DNA from 2 places in the Pseudomonas frigoris genome. Region 1 is predicted to be linked to the other one. Evidence: riboswitches for the same ligand, from Rfam matches in the RefSeq annotation. Region 1 holds a riboswitch; the other holds the start of a gene.

The links. Region 1 has a riboswitch for cobalamin ahead of cobO (cob(I)yrinic acid a,c-diamide adenosyltransferase). Riboswitches for the same ligand answer to the same signal wherever they lie in the genome.
Region 2: another riboswitch for cobalamin. It lies ahead of cobW (cobalamin biosynthesis protein CobW); the one in region 1 lies ahead of cobO (cob(I)yrinic acid a,c-diamide adenosyltransferase).

Annotation. Positions count from the first base shown of each region.
Region 1 is NZ_CP180479.1:5,143,289-5,146,692, forward strand. Features, by position in the region: gene ACMXYH_RS23600 (cobyrinate a,c-diamide synthase) at 1-950, opposite strand, end outside; gene cobO (cob(I)yrinic acid a,c-diamide adenosyltransferase) at 947-1,558, opposite strand; cobalamin riboswitch at 1,640-1,873, opposite strand; gene ACMXYH_RS23610 (hypothetical protein) at 2,028-2,612, shown strand; gene ACMXYH_RS23615 (PQQ-dependent sugar dehydrogenase) at 2,681-3,404, shown strand, end outside.
Region 2 is NZ_CP180479.1:4,002,124-4,005,527, forward strand. Features, by position in the region: gene cobN (cobaltochelatase subunit CobN) at 1-918, opposite strand, end outside; gene cobW (cobalamin biosynthesis protein CobW) at 922-1,995, opposite strand; cobalamin riboswitch at 2,097-2,311, opposite strand; cobalamin riboswitch at 2,489-2,717, shown strand; gene ACMXYH_RS18310 (CbtB domain-containing protein) at 2,839-3,033, shown strand; gene ACMXYH_RS18315 (CbtA family protein) at 3,045-3,404, shown strand, end outside.

The DNA.
Region 1 (3,404 bases):
GGTTTCCCCGCCGCATGGTGAGCGCGGATTGCGGCCAGCATCGTGGTGTTCTGTGACAGCGCCACATGGTGCAATTCGGGATAACCGCCCGGCAGATAGAGGCTATCTACCTCCGGCAAACCGGCGTCGCGGATCGGCGAGAAAAACAGCAGCTCGGCGCCCATGGCTCGCAGCAAATCCAGGCTCGCGCCGTAGGTGAAGGCAAACGCTTCGTCACGGGCCACGGCAATTCGAACGCCGGCCAACAGAGGCTCGACAGCGATCACATCAGGAGCGGCGAATTCCACTGCTGGTGGCAGCGCGACCTCGCAGCTGCTGGCCAGTGCATCGGCCGCCGCATCGAGGCGCAGGTCGAGATCGTTCAACTCACTGGCCTGAACCAGACCCAAATGGCGACTCGGCAATTCGATCCCCGTTTCCCGGGACAAGGCGCCGTACCAGCGCAAGCCTTCAGTCAGGCTGCCTTCGAGCAATTGCGCGTGCCGCAACGTGCCAACACGATTGGCCAACACACCGGCAAACGGCAGGTCCGGCTGATAACGCGCCAGCCCCAAGGCCAGTGCGCCAAAGGTCTGGGCCATGGCAGTGCCATCGATCACACCGAGCACCGGCACACCGAAGTGTCGCGCCAGATCAGCGCTGGACGGCGTACCGTCGAACAGTCCCATGACGCCTTCGATGAGGATCAGATCGGCTTCGCCGGCGGCCTCCCACAATAGTCGACGACTTTCCTGCTCGCCGACCATCCACATGTCCAGTTGATACACCGGCGCACCGCTGGCGCGCTCGAGAATCATCGGGTCCAGAAAGTCCGGGCCGCATTTGAATACGCGCACCTTGCGCCCCTGATTGCGATGCAAACGGGCCAGCGCGGCGGTGACGGTGGTCTTGCCCTGACCGGAGGCCGGCGCGGCAATCAATACCGCCGGGCAATGACGTGGTTGACTCACAATTCGACGCCTTTTTGCGCTTTGATCCCGGCCTGGAATGCGTGCTTGATCACGCCCATTTCGGTGACGGTGTCGGCCAGTTCGATCATCTCCGGCTTGGCGCCGCGACCGGTCACCACCACATGCTGCATCGGCGGACGGGCCTGCAAGTCGCTGAGCACTTGATCGAGGTCCAGATAACCGTGCTTGAGCGCGATGTTCAATTCATCCAGCACCACCAGGCCGATCGACGGGTCACGCAGCAATTCGCGCGACACCGCCCACGCGGCTTCGGCGGCGGCGATGTCTCGCTGGCGATCCTGGGTTTCCCAGGTGAAGCCCTCGCCCATCACATGAAAACGCACCTGTTCCGGAAAGCGCCGAAAGAACAGTTCTTCGCCGGTGCTGCTGCGCCCCTTGATGAACTGCACCACGCCACACTGCATGCCGTGGCCCATGGACCGGGCGAGCATGCCGAAGGCCGAGCTGCTTTTGCCTTTGCCGTTGCCGGTCAGCACCAGCAGCAGGCCACATTCATTCGGGGAATTGGCGATGCGTTCGTCGATCACGGCTTTTTTGCGCAGCATGCGCGCCAGATGACGTTCGTCACGATCGGGGGTATCAGTCATGGGGGAGCTCTCCGTTGAGGCTGGATAACGGCGGGCAGGCACAAGAATAGACGGCAAGAAGCCTGGCATCGCCCACCGTGATGCCGCTGGATGGATCAGGCCGGTCTCCGGGCTCATGAGCGGCATTTTTTGCCTGACTGCGCGCCTTCCCATGTCATACGACACAGTGGCTCAAGGCGCAGCCTTCACTCATTTACCGTTGCGGGGGCAGCGCCGGGATCATGGCTCTTCGTCGCGTGAAGAGAGTCACTCACCGGCTTCCCTGTTTCACTCTGTCGACCAAGGTCACAGAGCACCTGAAACAAGCCGCGAAGGTTAGAGGGTTGGGGATGGAGCGTCAATTGAAGACGGGCGGCCTGCGAGCGAATAACTGCCGTCGATCAATTATCTGGCGCCAATCTTGTGCCACACTCTCAGCAGTGATATCAAAGAGCCACAATCTCACAACACAATAACAAGGGTGAGCCACATGCAAGGCATGATCATCAGCAATCCGAAGCTGGAATTCCTGCGCCCGGTGCTGGAACGCTGGTTTGACTGTATCGACCGCTACAACGCCGTGCGCGGCGATAACGACACGCCTTACTGGTTCGACGAAAAAGCCAACCTGAGCCTGCTGTCCGCCGCGGCCTGGATGGCGGAAATGGTCACGCTGCAACAAACACCGACCCGTAAACAGACCGAAGAAGGCGAACGCAATGGCCGCGCCGACCTGTTTATCGCGACCAGCGAAGAACGCGCTTACCTTCAGGCGACCCAGCGCTGGCCACGCGTCAACAGCCTGAACCTGACTCAAGCGTTGCAAGACATCACCAGTGACGCCAAACGCATCAGCTACGCCAGCGACCTGAAACTCGGCTGCCTGTTCGTTGCGCCGCAAAAAGCCCAACAAAGCGCCACCCCGGAAGAGCTCCAGGACATGGTCGACGACCTGCAAAAGGAACACACCTGCGCGGTGGCCTGGTACTTCCCCTATGCCTATCGCAAGTTGCGCAACGATGCCGGCAACTATCACCCCGGCATTGCCGTGCTGTTCAAGGAAGCCCGCGGCTGACCGGTTGAACCATCGCGCATTTGCGCTTCTCTATTGATTAGGTCAATGCATTCATAGGGAAGATCAGCATGCGCAAGCCCCCGCTCGTTCTCGTCATCGTGCTCGCCGGAGGGCTTGCCGCCTGTGGTGAAACCTCCAGGCTGCAAGTCTCCGACGGCACCGGCCCGTCACCCAAGCTGCCAGAACCAAACAAAACCCTGATCCCGACAGTGAACATCGCCCCGGCGATTGGCTGGCCGAACGGCGCGAAGCCTATCGCCGCGACAGGGACTCAGGTGGCGGCGTTTGCCGAAGGTCTCGATCACCCGCGCTGGCTTTACGTATTGCCTAACGGCGACGTGCTGGTGGCCGAAACCAACGCACCCCCCAAACCCGATGACGGCAAAGGCATTCGTGGCTGGGTCATGGGCAAAGTCATGGACCGTGCCGGCGCCAAAGTACCGAGCCCGAATCGCATCACGCTGCTGCGGGACAAGGACCACGACGGCATCGCCGAAACCCGTACGGTGTTCCTGGAAAACCTCAACTCGCCCTTCGGTATGACCCTGGTCGGCAATGACCTCTACGTCGCCGACACGGACCGCTTGCTGCGTTTCCACTATGAAAACGGCGAGACGGCGATCAAGTCGCAGCCTATGAAGGTGATCGACCTGCCGGGCGGTACGCTGAATCACCACTGGACCAAAAACGTCATCGCCAGCAAGGACGGCAGCAAGCTGTACGTCACCGTAGGCTCCAACAGCAACGTGGCCGAAAACGGCATGGACAAGGAAGAAGGTCGGGCAGCGATCT
Region 2 (3,404 bases), 1.1 Mb from region 1:
GCCTTGTTCGCTGGCGCGCCAACCGGGTTCGTTGTCCTGGGCGCAGATCGCCTGGATCACTGGAATGTTGCGGCGAAACGGTCGCAAATGCGGCGCTTCGGGGCTGGATTGTGCGAAACCGGTAGTGTTGAGAATCACGCCGGCTTCGACTTCGTCCAACAGGTCCTCGACCACGGTCAGGCAGCCGGGCTCTTTCAGACTGGCCAGGGCAATCGGCAACGGGTTCAACCCTGCCGCCTGCAAACGCTGACAGAAAACATCGATGAATCCAGTGTTCGCCGCCTGCAAATGCGAGCGGTAGAACAGCACCGCCGCGACCGGTTGATCGGCCTGCCAATCGGCTTGCCAATCCTTCAGTTCAGCGGGGCTTTTGTGCGGGTGGTAGATCGCTGTGCGTGGCAGGGTTTGCGGCTCGGCCCAAGCGTAGTCGCGATCCAGCCAACGATTGGCGAGGCAGCAGAAAAAATCCAGGGCATTGCTCATGCCGCCCTGACGCAAAAACTGCCAGAGGCGGTCGCGGTCGCAGGCAGCCACCGTGCTTAGCTCGCTGAGTTCCGGGTCCGGGCGGTCATCGCCTGGCACCAGAATCAGCTGCACGCCACGCTCCGACAGTTGCACCAGTTGCTCGACGCCATAGCGCCAATAGGCGATGCCACCGTGGAGCGAAATCAGAATCACCTTGGCATGGCGCAGCACTTCGTCGACATACAGGTCGACCGACGCGTGGTTCTGCACCTGCATCGGATTGGCCAGACGCACGCTGGGGTAATCGTCAGGCAACTGCTGCGCCGCTTCGGCGAGCAGCGCGAGGCTTGAGTCGCCGCTGCACAGGATCACCAACTCGGCGGGGGTTTGTCCAAGGTCGGCAATGTTGTCATCCGACACGAAACCGCCGGGCTGGGTCCTGAGCAGGTGCATGGCTTAAACGCTGAGCGCAGCGCGCAATTGCGCTTCAAGCAGAGTGGCGTCCAGCTCCTGACCGATCAATACCAGACGCGTGGTGCGCGCTTCGTCGGCGCCCCACTGACGGTCGAAGTGCTTGTCAAAACGAGTGCCCACGCCCTGGATCAGCAGGCGCATCGGCTTGTTCGGGATCGCCGCGAAACCCTTGACGCGCAGAATGCCGTGCTGGACCACCAGTTGGGTCAGCGCGTCCAGCAGCAGGCTTTCGTCGGCTTGCGGCAGTTCGATGGAGATGGAGTCGAAGGCATCGTGGTCATGCTCATCGTGATGGCCGTCTTCACCTTCATGGTGGTGATCGTGATGGCTGTGACGGCTGTCGATGTGTTCTTCAGAACCGGCGCCGAGGCCGATCAGCACATCCAGTGGCACGCGACCGCTGCTGGCTTCGATGACTTTCACCGCTGGCGGCAGTTCTTCAGCGACTTCCAAGCGTACACGGGCCAGGTCTTCAGGGCTGATCAGGTCGGCCTTGTTGAGGATCACCAGGTCGGCGCTGGCCAGTTGGTCGGCGAACAGCTCGTGCAGCGGCGATTCGTGGTCCAGGTTCGGGTCGAGTTTACGCTGGGCATCAACCTGGTCCGGGAAAGCCGCGAAGGTACCGGCGGCGACCGCTGGGCTGTCGACCACGGTGATCACCGCGTCAACGGTGCAGGCGCTGCGGATTTCCGGCCATTGGAAGGCTTGTACCAGCGGTTTTGGCAGGGCCAGGCCCGAGGTTTCGATGAGGATGTGGTCAAGGTCGCCGCGACGGGCGACGAGTTCGCGCATCACCGGGAAGAACTCTTCCTGAACGGTGCAGCACAGGCAGCCGTTGGCCAGTTCGTAGACGCGGCCGTTGGCTTCCTCTTCAGTGCAGCCGATGGAGCACTGCTTGAGGATTTCACCGTCGATGCCCAGTTCGCCGAACTCGTTAACGATCACCGCAATGCGACGACCCTGAGCGTTGTCGAGCATGTGCCGCAGCAAGGTGGTTTTGCCCGAGCCGAGGAAGCCGGTAACGATGGTGACGGGGAGTTTGGCCAGTGTTTTCATCGGATGCCCTTTGGCAAGGTGGCGGGCATACGGGACGACAATCGCTGCGACGGATGCGTGCGCGCAAGAGTTCCGCCACCGGATCACCCCGCCCGGTTGTAGTGAGAATCTGTGTCGAGGCAGGTCTCCTGGCTGACGGTTTGCCGGGCTTGTGGGCCTGGCATTCGCTGCGCCTTCCCGCGAACCCGTTGCACAGGGTTTGCAGTGGCGTGGCAGCGAACATCACCGTTCACAGTTGCGGGGGCAGCCGCGGCATCGACCGCGTTCCCTTCTTAGCTTCGACAGACGCCGAAGAACCTCGAAAGCGCAAGGCTACGCATCGTCTTGGGGCGGGTCAATGTCTTGTGGTGTCCGCACCGGCCCTATCGCGAGCAAGCTCGCTCCCACAGGGGAATGCATTTCAAATGTGGGAGCGGGCTTGCTCGCGAAGGGAGCGACTCGATATCCAAGTGAGAACCCTTGCCAATTGACGCCCAACCCCCGCCCATGCTCTCCTACACGCCTTGTTACGGGTGCCCTTCACAGGGTGAAACGGGAAACCGGTGAATCATGTGCTTTACTCTAAAGTCATGTCAGTCCGGTGCTGCCCCCGCAACGGTAAGCGAGCGAAGCGTCAGATCCACTGTGCCAGCAGTTCGGCATGGGAAGGTGATGCTTGCAGGTCAAGGCGAAAGCCAGCGCCCCTCGTGAGCCCGGAGACCGGCCCGCAACACAAAGTGACCATTACGATCACTGAATAACAAACCCGCGGTGGGCGGGCGCTGTTTGAACCTCTGCGTGCCCGACTCGCAGGGGTCTTCCATGCGCTCTATATCACCCGCTGACAGACCAGAGGGAAGCGCCATGTCGATCATCATCAGCAGCACCGGCCACACGACAGCCAGCACCACCAATACCCTGACTCAACGCCTGACCGCCGCCGTGTGTGCGTCGATCCTTGGCGCGTGCCTTGTGTATTTCGCCGGTTTCTCGCACATCGAAGCGGTGCACAACGCCGCGCACGATACCCGCCACAGCTCTGCATTCCCGTGCCATTGAGACCTGCCGACATGATCAAGCGTATTGCGCAAACCGCAGGGTTCACCGGGCTGCTGGCCGCCCTGCTGCTGACCCTGCTGCAAAGCTTCTGGGTGGCTCCGCTGATTTTGCAGGCCGAGACCTACGAAAAATCCGAGCCGGCGGCTGTTGAGGTTCACGAACACGCTGCGGGTGCTGTCGCCGCTCACACCCACGATGCCGAAGCCTGGGAACCGGAAGACGGCTGGCAGCGCGTACTGTCCACCACGGGCGGCAACCTGGTGGTAGCGGTCGGTTTCGCCTTGATGCTCGCTGGCCTCTATACCTTGCGCGCTCCGACCAAAACCTCCCAAGGCCTGCTTTGGGGCCTGGCCGGTTACGCCACGTTCGTG